3 regions of the Caballeronia sp. ATUFL_F2_KS9A genome follow, and region 2 is predicted to be linked to each of the others. Evidence: predicted binding sites of a transcription regulator. Region 2 holds the regulator's gene; each other region holds the start of a gene.
The links. The regulator LexA, encoded in region 2, represses DNA repair genes until DNA is damaged. The targets are predictions, from matches to a motif close to ACTGTATNNNNATACAGT.
Positions count from the first base shown of each region.

Region 1 (4,153 bases), on a different contig from region 2:
GGTCGGCAAGACCCCGCACAACTCGGTGAGATGCGTGCAGCCGGCAGTGCCGCGCAGCAGCGTGTTGGCTTCGCGGCGAAAATTCTGGAGGAGATTGAGTCCGATGAGCTTGCGATAGACCGCATTGGACTCGGCGCACAAACCGCCATACGGCGCCCAGTCGGACGACGCTTCGACGTCGACGATGCTGAGTGTGCGATCGATGGTGATGCGCAGCCAGAGTTCATGGATCGGCAGGCCGTGCGGCCGGACGCCCGTCGCGAGCTGGAAGTCGCGCGGCTTCTCATCGGTTAGACAGGCTTCGATATCCCACAGGCCGTCGTCGCGTTCGAACGCTTCCACTCGAATCGCGCGGCTATGACGCAATTGTCGGGGAGCGGGAGGCGAGAGAGGCATGCTGGAGTGAGCCGGTACGGGGAAAACCGTGGAATTTTAGCATATCGGGTATTTCGAGCCGGGCATGTGCCTGACGAATGGAACGCGCGTGCGGATCAAGCCGAACGGGCGCTCAGTCGTCGACGATTTCCTCGCTCCAATCTTCGTCACCGCCCTTCAATATCTTGCCGATCGTACCGCTCGAAAAACCGCGCGCAGCCAGAAAGCGCGCCTGCTTGGCGCGCTCGGCGGGCGTCTCCGGCGGCACGCCGTATTTCTTTTCCCACACCGCCCTGGCGCGCGCGGTTTCGGACTGCGCGAGCTTGTCGGCGGTTTCGCTGATGAGCGTTTCGCCGACGGCATGCCGCTTCAGCTCGCTGATGATCCTGCTGCCGCCCATGCGCGACGCCCGCCGATGCACGACGCTCTCGACGAAGCGCTCGTTCGACAGCCAGCCATCGCGCTCGAGACTGTCCAACAGGGATTCGAGCGGAGCGGCTTCTTCGACGTACGGACGCAGCTTGCGCGACAACTCCGCGCGGCTGTACTCGCGACGCGACAGGAACGCGAGCGCGCGGCCCTTCAACGAGCGTTGCGGACGTTTGGGATTGTTGACTTCGTTTGCCGATGTCTTGCGGGTGCGCTGGCTGGAGCGGCTATAAACCGTTTCGCCGGAAACGGCTGGCGATGGCTCGGAAGGCACGCATTGTTCGAAGGGCTCGAATGGATCGGCGTCTTCGAATGGGTCCGGCGGGTTAGCGGACGGCGGGCTGCGATCGGCGGCAGGCGCCTTCGGCTGCGCTGTCGCCTGCTTCAGTAAGGCGCGAGCTTGTTCCAGGCGGGCCGCGCGATCATTCGCGTCTACGCTGCTTTCATCCCTTTTAACAGGCTCGAAAACGCGACGCGCCGACGCGAATGACTTCGCGCCGGCGCGTTCCTTGTTGCTGCGCCTGAAGCCGCCTGACTTCGACGATGCACCGCGCCGCTCGCTGCTTCGCTCGTAGCGATCGACGGAATCGGAATCGTCGCCGGTTCCGTTATCCGCCGGGTCTGCCTTGGATCCGAGCCGGCGCGTCTGCATCTTCCTTCAGGCTCGATGCTTACTCGTCGTCGGCCGCTGCGGCGCTTGCGACGACAGCTTCGCCCAATGCAGCGACGCCCAGCGATTCGCGTATCTTGTTCTCGATCTCGCGCGCGATGTCCGGATTTTCGCGCAGGAATTCCCGCGCGTTGTCCTTGCCCTGACCGATGCGATCGCCGTTGTAGCTGTACCAGGCCCCCGCCTTGTCGACCAGCTTCGCCTGCACGCCCAGATCGATGATTTCACCCTGACGCGAAATGCCTTCGCCATAAAGAATGTCGAAGATGGCTTCGCGGAACGGCGGCGACACCTTGTTCTTCACAACCTTCACGCGCGTCTCGTTGCCGATGACTTCGTCGTTCTTCTTGATCGAACCGATACGGCGGATATCCAGACGCACCGACGAGTAGAACTTGAGCGCGTTGCCGCCCGTGGTGGTTTCCGGGTTGCCGAACATCACGCCGATCTTCATGCGGATCTGGTTGATGAAGATGACGAGGCAGTTCGTGCGCTTGATCGTGCCGGTGAGCTTGCGCAGCGCCTGCGACATCAGACGCGCTTGCAGACCCGGCAGCGAGTCGCCCATTTCGCCTTCGATTTCCGCCTTCGGCACGAGCGCCGCGACCGAGTCGATCACGATCATGTCGATGGAGCCGGAGCGCACCAGCGCGTCCGCGATTTCGAGCGCCTGCTCGCCCGTGTCCGGCTGCGAGATCAGCAGTTCGGGCACGTTCACGCCGAGCTTGCCGGCGTACTGCACGTCGAGCGCGTGTTCCGCGTCGATGAACGCCGCCGTGCCGCCGAGCTTCTGCATCTCCGCGATCACCTGCAGCGTGAGCGTGGTTTTACCCGACGACTCCGGACCGTAGATTTCCACGACACGACCGCGCGGCAAGCCGCCGACGCCGAGCGCGATGTCCAGCCCGAGCGAACCGGTGGAAACCACTTGAATGTCTTCGACCGCCTCACCTGCGCCGAGCCGCATGATCGACCCTTTGCCGAATTGCTTTTCGATCTGCGAGAGCGCGGCGGCCAGGGCCTTGCTCTTCTCCGCAGTCATGCCAGCCGGGCCTTTCTTGCTTTCTTCCATGAATCGTCCTTTGCTATGATGAACGGCGTCTGAGGCAGTGTTCACGGGGTTTTTCGCCGCTCGATCGAGCATACGAAACCGCCCTTCCCACTCACGCAGACACTGTATAAAAAAACAGTAGTTTTTGCAAGCCTGTCGCGGCGTGGCGCAGCTTTTTTTCCACGTCGCCCAAGCACGCAAGAACCACGAACACCTGGAGACCGCCGCGCCGGGCGACACACGGTGCCGGCAATGCCGATGCGCTTCATCGCGCATGCATGGCGTACAAAGGCGCACACGACGATGCGAATCCTCATTGCCGAAGACGACAGCATACTCGCGGACGGGCTCGTCCGATCACTCCGCCAATCGGGATACGCCGTCGACCATGTGAAGCATGGCGTCGAAGCGGACACCGCCCTTTCCCTGCAAACTTTCGACCTGCTGATCCTCGATCTCGGCCTGCCCCTGATGCCCGGTCTCGAGGTGCTGCGCCGCCTGCGCGCGCGCAATTCGCAGATGCCCGTGCTGATCCTCACCGCCGCCGATTCCGTCGACGAGCGCGTGAAAGGTCTCGATCTCGGCGCGGACGATTACATGGCGAAGCCCTTCGCGCTCAACGAACTCGAAGCGCGCGTCCGTGCGCTCACGCGCCGCGGCGCGGGCGGCGGTCCGACCGTCGTCCGGCACGGCTCGCTCACCTTCGATCAGATCGGGCGCATTGCGACCATCGGCGATCAGGTCATCGATCTTTCGGCGCGCGAACTCGGCGTGCTCGAAGTGCTGCTGCAGCGAACCGGCCGGCTCGTATCGAAGGAGCAGCTCGTCAATCACCTGTGCGAGTGGGGCGAGGAAGTCAGCAATAACGCGATCGAGGTCTACGTGCATCGGCTACGGAAGAAGATCGAGCCGAGCGGCGCGAAGATCATCACGGTACGCGGTCTCGGTTACACGCTGGAGAAAGCGGCCGCCACGACGAACGGCGCGGGCGGGCCGCACGCCGGCGAGTCCGCCAGCCATCACTATAAGTAGGCCGCATGGCGTCGCCCGTTTCCCACGAAACTCAGCGAAACGCACAAGCGAACGACGACTCCGACGCGCTGCGCGACGCGCGCTACGCGAATCCGTTCGCGCCGCCCGACGAGCTCGAGCCCGACGCCGAAACGCATCCACGCTCGCTCTTCGGCGAGATTCTCGACTGGATGCTCGCGCCGCTGCTGCTGCTCTGGCCGATGAGCATCGCGGTGACGTATCTGGTCGCGAAATCGATCGCGAACGGGCCGTTCGACCGCGCGCTCGAAGCCGACGCCTACGTGCTCGCGCGACAGATTCAGCCGGTAAACGGCGTCGCGGAACTCCGTCTGCCCGACGCGACGCGCGATTTCCTGCGCGCCGATAACGTCGACAGCGTGTTTTTCCAGGTGCTCGGCACGCGCGGCGAACTCGTCGGCGGCGATCGCGACATGCCCTTGCCGCACGACGACGATCGTCCGCAGCCGGGCATCGTCGAGTTTCGCGACGATGTGCTGCGCGGCAACGATATCCGCGTCGCATACACGACGGTCGATCTGCCCGGCCTCGCGCCCGGGCGCGATCCGCACAGCGCGCAGCCGGTGCTCGTGCAGGTT
Region 1 covers NZ_JALQEK010000001.1:398,547-402,699, reverse strand. Annotated here, with positions in the region: gene NCS67_RS01920 (DUF2889 domain-containing protein) at 1-396, opposite strand, end outside; gene recX (recombination regulator RecX) at 509-1,456, opposite strand; gene recA (recombinase RecA) at 1,476-2,546, opposite strand; gene NCS67_RS01905 (response regulator transcription factor) at 2,829-3,557, shown strand; gene NCS67_RS01900 (sensor histidine kinase) at 3,563-4,153, shown strand, end outside.
Region 1: the regulator LexA is predicted to act here: its motif matches at 2,648-2,665, upstream of recA (recombinase RecA).

Region 2 (4,153 bases):
TTGCGCGCGGGGTGGGCGCGCGTTGCTGCTTCGGGCGCGCGGCGTCTTGAACGCGCCGCGTCGCCGGTTGACGCTTATTGCGGCTGATAGATCGAATCGAACACGCCGCCATCCGCGAAATGCGTCTTCTGCGCCTTGGTCCAGCCGCCGAAGGTGTCGTCGATGGTATAGAGCTTCAGCTTCGGAAACTGCTTCGTCAGATCGGCGGGCACCTTGTCCGAACGCGGCCGATAGAAATTGCGCGCGGCGATCTGCTGCCCTTCGTCGCTATACAGATACTTGAGATACGCTTCGGCGAGCTTGCGCGTGCCGTGTTTGTCGACGACCTTGTCGACCACCGCGACCGGCGGCTCCGCCAGAATGCTCACGGACGGCACCACGATCTCGAACTTGTCCGGACCGAATTCCTTCAGCGACAGGAACGCCTCGTTTTCCCACGCGATGAGCACGTCGCCCTGACCGCGCTGCACGAAGCTCGTCGTCGCGCCGCGCGCGCCGGAATCCAGCACGCCGGCGTTCTTGTAGAGCTTCGTCACGAACTCCTTGGCGGTCTGCTCGTTGCCGCCCGGCTTGTGCTGCGCGTACGCCCACGCCGCGAGGTAGTTCCAGCGCGCGCCGCCCGATGTCTTCGGATTCGGCGTGACGATCGACACGCCCGGCTTCGTCAGATCGTCCCAGTCCTTGATGTGCTTCGGATTGCCCTTGCGCACGAGAAACACGATCGTCGACGTGTACGGCGATGCGTTGTCCGGCAGGCGCTTCTGCCAGTCCGCGCCGACGAGTCCCTTGCCCGCGAGCGCGTCGATGTCATAAGCGAGCGCGAGCGTAACGACGTCCGCCTGCAGTCCGTCGATGACCGCGCGCGCCTGGCCGCCCGACCCGCCATGCGACTGCTTGAAGGTTACGGTCTCGCCCGTCTCCGCCTTCCACTTTTTCGCGAAAGCCTGATTGAAGTCCTGATACAGCTCGCGGGTCGGGTCGTAGGAAACGTTCAGAAACGACGTATCCGCCTGCGCCGGCGCCGTCATGATCAGACCCGCCGCGCCGAGCGTCGCCGCAGCAAGAAGCCGTCGCAATCCCGTGTTGATGCTTTGCATTCCCCGTTCTCCGTCTTATCGAATTGACGGAATCAGTCTAACGAGGCCTCTATATGATTGAAAATAATCGTTATTCACTTTTTTATACGTAAAACTGCTAAGAACGATATTCCTGGATGGAAGAAGCGCCGGCGGGCGCGATCCGACGGTGCGGAGGCTTCGTGGCCGCGAACTTAAAGTAAAGCTTGAAAAGCAACAAATACTGTATAAAAATACAGTCACCTGTCCATTCATACAGTGCATCAGGGGCTCGAGCCAGTGACCAAAACATCAAAACTTACCGCGCGGCAGCAGCAGGTGTTCGAACTCATCCAGCGCGCGATCGACCGCACGGGCTTTCCGCCCACGCGCGCCGAGATCGCGGCGGAGCTCGGCTTCAGTTCGGCCAATTCCGCCGAGGAGCACCTCAGGGCGCTGGCCCGCAAGGGCGTCATCGAGCTGGCGGCGGGTTCGTCGCGCGGCATCCGGCTGCTCGGCGATGCATCTCGCATCGATCGGTCCGAGGAGCTGCCGCATCAGTTCACGCTGCCGCATCAGAGCATCATGCAATTGTCTCTGCCGCTCGTCGGCCGGGTCGCGGCGGGGAGTCCTATCCTCGCGCAAGAGCACATCTCGCAGCACTATGCGTGCGACCCCGCGCTCTTCTCCAGCAAGCCGGACTATCTGTTGAAGGTGCGCGGCCTCTCGATGCGCGACGCAGGCATTCTCGACGGCGATCTTCTCGCCGTGCAAAAGCGCAACGAAGCGAAAGACGGACAGATCGTCGTCGCGCGTCTTGGCGACGACGTCACGGTCAAGCGCTGGAAACGGCGCGCGGACGGCGTCGAACTCATCGCCGAAAACCCCGAGTATGAAAACATCTTCGTGCGCGCCGGCAGCGGCGATTTCGCGCTTGAAGGCATTGCCGTCGGGCTGATCCGCTCCGGCGAGTTCTGATGTTGGCCCGCGAACGGGCATGGCACGAAAGTCGAAGCACATTACTTTCGCACCGAGACACGAAATGTCTCATTGACATCGCAAGATAGCCTCACCAACCGCTTTCGACACCTGATTCAGGCGTCTCACAACACAACAAGCATGACGGCCACCGCGCGCGGTGCGCCGCGGTGCGTCCTATCGTCTGGAGAGTCATCATGGAACGTTTTGCCCGTCTGCTGCCCTTCCGTCAATTCGGCCGCCTGCGCCATCTGCGCACGCTGATCGCCTGCGGCATGCCGCGCGCCGAAGCCACGCCCGATCTCTTCAACGAAATGCCCGCGTTGCCGTCCCGTCAGCCGGCCTTCGCTCGCGTTTCCCTCAACAGCACGGTGCACGCCGAGGCCGAGCAGCGCGCGCCAGTGCGCGTGTATCGCGGGCAATCGCGCGTGATTCTGGTGGGCAAGATCGACGAGGTTTCGCGCATGATCGACCGCTGCATCGCCGAGGAAAATGCCGGGCTGGCCGGCGGAATCCTCGCCTGAATGGAACGCCATCGCACGCACGACGTGAATTCACGGGATTTAACCGGCGCCCGGGCGGTCAATCCGTAATTCACGTTTTGCAAGAGGCTTGGCCCAAGCATGTCCCGCACTACCCGTTCTATTGTCGTTACGCTCGTCGTCCTGGTTATCGTCGCGGCGCTCGGTTTCGTTTACGCATCGCCTTACATCGCACTCGATCGCGTGAAGCGCGCGGCCGATGCCCGGGATGCGCAAACCGTCAACGAATACGTCGATTTTCCGGCGCTGCGCGCGAGCCTCAAGGACCAGATCGCGGCGCTGCTCACGCGTCGCGTGGATATTCAAAAGAGCGGGAATCCGCTCGCGATCATCGGTGCGATGATCGGCGCGGCGCTCGTCGGTCCGCTGGTGGATTCGTATGCCACACCGGACGGCGTCGCGGCGATTCTGAACGGCATCCCGCCGCGCGGCGATCCGGGCGAGCGTCCGCCGCAAGCTGGCGACGGCGCACCAGCGAATGCGGGGAATGCGCCCGCGTCCGGCGTCACGGCCGCACGGCAGCCGCCGAAAGAACCACCGCAGACGACGGCGGGTTATCGAAGCCTGAACACGTTCGTCGTCACGTATCAACACGGCGCCGGCGATGCGCGCTACTCCGCGATCTTCCACCGCAACGGGCTCGTGTCGTGGAAGCTCGTCGCGGTCGATCTCAACGGTTGACGCGTCAAGCGTCGCGGTTCACGCTTCGCACCGCATCACGCCCCGGCTTCGGCCTTGACGGGCTTCGCCGCGTACGCCGCTTCGTCTTCCGCTTCGGCCGATTCACCGGCCTGACAGACGGCAACCAGGATGCTGCACTTCACGCGATCCAGCAGCGGCGTGTTGCCCGCGCCCATCCACCAGCGCGCGAGGCCGCTGCGGCAGCGATGCCCGACGACGACGAGATCGACCTGAAGGCTGTCGGCGAGCGCCGCGATTTCGTCGATCGGATGGCCGAACGCGAAATGTCCCTGTGCCTGAAGGCCACGCTCGCGCAGCCATTCGACGCCCTCTTGCAGGATGTCGCGCGCGGCCTCTTCGAAGCGTCCGCAGGCCATGTCGGTTAGCAGTCCGGCGCTCTGCGCGATGCTCGAGCGCATATCCACCACCGCGAGCACATGCGTCTCCGCATTCAGGTCGAGCGCGAGATTGGCGCCCTGACGCAGTGCCTTGCGGCCTTCTCTGGAGCCGTCGTAGCACAGCAGGATTTTTCGGTAGCTCTCCATCTTGACCTCCCTGGCCAACGTGCCGTTGAGCGCGGCTTGCCCGCGGCGTTGATTCATCATCGTGCGTCGTCCCATGGGAGACAACGCTGGAAAACGCTTACCGGCGCGAACACGCTAGCTCGCACCGTGCCAGAACCACAAAAACGTCGACGGACAAGCCTCTGGCACTTTCGGCCGGAACCGGTTCGACGCGCCCCGCACGGGTTTGACACGCCCGCGCAGCATGCGGTTGCACGCCAAGCGCCGCCTTGGTGCAATGGATTACACTAGCCCGCTGGATTTCCCTCATCCGGCTTTCCCTGCGCACAGATGCATGACTGATCAATCTTTGCAACAAAGCGCTACACGCGAC
Region 2 covers NZ_JALQEK010000004.1:20,435-24,587, reverse strand. Annotated here, with positions in the region: gene NCS67_RS05790 (sulfate ABC transporter substrate-binding protein) at 75-1,097, opposite strand; gene lexA (transcriptional repressor LexA) at 1,356-2,033, shown strand; gene NCS67_RS05780 (hypothetical protein) at 2,231-2,557, shown strand; gene NCS67_RS05775 (DUF2939 domain-containing protein) at 2,657-3,256, shown strand; gene NCS67_RS05770 (universal stress protein) at 3,292-3,801, opposite strand; gene nodI (nodulation factor ABC transporter ATP-binding protein NodI) at 4,115-4,153, shown strand, end outside.

Region 3 (4,153 bases), on a different contig from region 2:
ATCGATCTTCGCTTTCGCGGCCGCAGCCAGCCCCGCCGCCGTCGGCGCAGCGGGCGCGATGACGGGCGGCCACGCGGCCGCTTCGAAGTTCTGCATCAGATGCGGCGGAATGAAACGCGTGCGCTGCGCCCATACGTGACGGTCGCCGAGATGCGTCTGGTTGTACACGTAGAAGCGCTGCGGCGTGATGATGTGCAGGTCTTCCTTCGCGCGCGTCATCGCGACGTATAACAGCCGCCGTTCCTCGTCGAGTTCTTCGTCGCTGCCCGTGCCGAGATCGGACGGAATGCAGCCGTCGACGCCGTTCAGCACGAACACGTTGCGCCATTCCTGGCCCTTCGCCGAATGGATCGTCGAGAGAATCAGATAGTCTTCGTCGAGCAGCGGCACGCCGGATTCGTCGCTGGTCGCGTCGGGCGGATCGAGCGTCAGTTCGGTGAGAAAGCGCTCGCGCGTGGGATACGTCGCCGCGATGCTTTCCATCTGCAACACGTCGCCGATGCGGATCGCCGCGTCCTCGTGATTGCGTTCCAGATGCGGCTCGTACCAACGCCGGATCATTTCGAACTCGGCGGGCCAGCCGGAGTCGCGGCCGCAGAGCTTCGCCATCAGGCCGACGAAACGCGGCCAGTCCTCCGACGCGCGCGCGGGCGCCTGAAACGCGGCGATCGCATTCGACGCCACCGCGTCCGGCGCGCTCACGCTGTCGAGCAGGCGCCCGGCGATCGCCGGTCCGACGCCCGGCAACAACTGCGCGACGCGAAAGCCCGCGACGCGATCGCGCGGATTCTCGGCCCAGCGCAACACCGCGAGCACGTCCTTGACATGAACGGAATCGAGAAACTTCAGTCCGCCGAACTTCACGAACGGAATGTTCCGGCGCGTCAATTCGATTTCGAGCGCCGCGCTGTGATGCGCGGCACGAAACAGCACCGCCTGCGCCTTGAGCTTCATGCCGCCTTCGCGCGCTTCGAGCACTTTTTCGACGACATAGCGCGCCTGATCGGCTTCATCGGCGACGGCAACGACGCGCGGCTTTTGCGCCGATGCCTTGTCGGTCCACAGATTCTTCGTGTAGCGCTCGGTCGCGAGGCCGATCACCGCGTTCGACGCTTCGAGAATCGGCAAGGTCGAACGATAGTTGCGGTCGAGCGTGACGGTCGCGGCGGGCGGATCGAAGTGGCCGGGAAAATCGAGGATGTTGCGCACCGTCGCGCCGCGAAACGAGTAGATGGATTGGGCATCGTCGCCGACGACGGTAAGGCCGCGCCCGTCCGGTTTCATCGCGAGAAGAATGGATGCCTGCAGACGGTTCGTGTCCTGATATTCGTCGACGAGAACGTGATCGAAGCGGCTCGCGAGATCGGCGGCAATCGACGGCTCCGCCGCGAGATGCGACCAGTAGAGCAGCAGATCGTCGTAATCGAGCACGCTTTGCGCCTGTTTCGCGCTGACGTACGCGGCGAAGAGGCGCTTCAGGTCCGCTTCCCACTCGCGGCACCACGGATACGACTGATCGAGCACGGTCGCCAGGGACGCGCCGGTGTTGACGACGCGCGAGTAGATCGCGAAGCACGTCGATTTGGCGGGAAAGCGCTTTTCCTTCGACGACAAACCGAGCTCGTGCCGCACGAGGTTCATGAGATCGGCCGAATCCTCGCGATCGTTGATGGTGAACGACGGCGCGAGCCCGACGAGATCGGCGTAATCGCGCAACAGCCGCGCGCCGACGCTATGGAACGTGCCCGACCACGACAAACCCTGCGCGATTGCGCTTCTCGTGCCGAGCGCGTTCATTGCGATGCGCGACACCCGCCGCGTCATTTCGAGCGCCGCGCGGCGCGAAAACGTGAGCAGCAGGATGCGATGCGGATCCGCGCCTTTCACCAGCAGATGCGCGACGCGATGCGCGAGCGTGTTGGTCTTGCCCGATCCCGCGCCCGCGATGACGAGCAGCGGCCCGCCCGCGCGCCCCGGTTCGTCGACGCCGAATTCGACGGCCTGACGCTGCGCCTCGTTGAGCTTCGCGAGATAGTCGGCGACCTGTTTCGTGGTGGATTCGTCGGCGGTGTCGGGGAGCGTGAGCACGGGAGAAAGGCGGCGGGAAATGAGTGACGCACACTGTATATCCATACAACCCGCACGCGCAAGCCTTTGGCTCGACAAGGGTTTTGGCCCCAAATGCAACGAGCCCGGCTCGCACGGAACCGGGCTCGCATCGCTGCAAAAGATTTGCGTCAGTCGGCCTTCTTCGCGTTCTTGAGCTTCGCTTCGGCGGCGGCTTCATTGGCGTCCGATTGCGCCTCGGTCTTTTGCTTGTCGGCCTTGGCTTGCGCGACGGCCGCCTTCTTGTCGGCCTTGCTCTGTTCCTTCGCGGCCTTTTGATCGGCGGCAGTCGGCGTATCCGACGCCGTTTGTGCGAACGATGCCACGCTCGCGCTCGCGAACGTCCCCGCGATCAGCGCGGCCAGCAGTGCATGAGTTTTTCGATTCATGGTCTTCTCCCTTGTTCGATGCCGCGAGCCGCGCCAAACGCGAGCTCGCGGCGATTCCCGGTTCGCCCGCTTAATGCTGCAAGCCGGTGTCCTTCGGTGCGTTCGGCTCGGTCGCGTTCAATTCGGCCTTGGCGGCGTCCTTGTCCGCCTTGCGATTGATCTTCGCGTTCTTCACCTCTTCCTTGTACTGCGCCTTGGCCTGCTCGGTTTGCGCCTTCAATTCGGCCTTCGACGCCTTCTTCGACGCGCTGTATTCGGCGTTCGCCTTCGCATTGGCATTGCGGCGCTCGACGAGCGGATCGGTCGGCGCGGGCGCGACGAGGTTCTGCGGCGGCGGCGTCATCGGCTGTTGGGCTTGCATCGGCTGCACTTGCGCTTGCGTTTGAGTCTGCACCGGTGCGGACTGGGTCGCGGTTTGCGCATAAGCGCCCGAAGCGGCGAAAGTGGCGAAAGTGGCGATGGCGGAGCCGATAAAAAGGATTCGTGCGCGAGTCATGAGCTAGTCCTCTCTTTAGTTGGCGTCGGCGGCGCTCTTACGACGATGAAACGAGCGATCCGCGCGACTTTTGTCGATTGGAAAGATGACCGAAGCTGCATCGATCAAATGGTCGGACCGGCGGTCAATCGGGCAAGTTCGCGAAAATCAGTCACTGTTACCGACGGTTTCATCTGGCTACATTTGCCAACGAGCGCGCTTGAGTGGGGATTACCGGTCCTCGCGATCCCTGAGCACGGCGCATGCCCGGCCACATCGTCGGTATCTCGCTCTTCCCAGCAGCCGCAGAGCGGGTTTCATCCGTTGAAGCTCGACGCGCAAGTTGCGACCACGGGCGAGAAACAGACGGTGGGCCGCATAACAGCAGGTAACGGCCCCGACGCTAACAAGACAATCAACAGGGCAACGATGTGACAATCGGTGACAGTTCATGGCACCGATATTGAACTATCGCACGGTACGATGATAATCATTAGTCCTGCCACTTAAATCGAGGCAGGCGCAACCTGACTGTCGGTCAGGCCGATAGAAAGGCTTCGCGTTCCTGTCCCGGTCTGAACGTCAGTGCGAACCCGATTTCCTTTGGATTTTCTGAATAAGAATCGAGATGGCAACATCAGCAACTGCTGCAAGACCCGCTTCGGCGCCGCAACCTGCGTCTGCACCCCAGCCCGCTTCAGGTGGCCAACGCAGTGCGCCTGCAGTCCCTCGTAACGCACCGCAAGCGACGCCGCCCGACACAAAGGTCAAGAAGTTGTCGTTTGCCTTCCCGTTCCTGAAGAAGGGGCAGAGGGATACGGATGCGGCAGTCAGGTTCACCGACGAACACGAGATTTACCAACTGCTCTCGGAGAAGGAACCCGGCGGAACCTTCTTGGTGAGTAAGAAAGGCTTTTGGCACGGCGGTATCCACATCACCGACAGCGGCGCGGGCAGCAAGCTGGATTTGAAGCAAGGCGTGCGATGCATTGCAGATGGCCACGTCATTGCATACCGGGTGGACCGGACTTATCCGGTGAGCCAACTCGGAAACGTGCAAGCGCCCTATAGCACCGGATTCGCTTTGGTTCGCCATTCGATGGAGTTCCCGAAAGGCACGAAGCTGACTTTCTATAGCCTGTACATGCATCTGCAAGCGTACGAGGAGTATGAGCGCGATACG
Region 3 covers NZ_JALQEK010000010.1:130,164-134,316, forward strand. Annotated here, with positions in the region: gene NCS67_RS09185 (ATP-dependent helicase) at 1-2,088, opposite strand, end outside; gene NCS67_RS09190 (hypothetical protein) at 2,238-2,495, opposite strand; gene NCS67_RS09195 (hypothetical protein) at 2,566-2,991, opposite strand; gene NCS67_RS09200 (hypothetical protein) at 3,037-3,405, shown strand; gene NCS67_RS09205 (glycoside hydrolase family 19 protein) at 3,599-4,153, shown strand, end outside.
Region 3: the regulator LexA is predicted to act here: its motif matches at 2,121-2,138, upstream of NCS67_RS09185 (ATP-dependent helicase).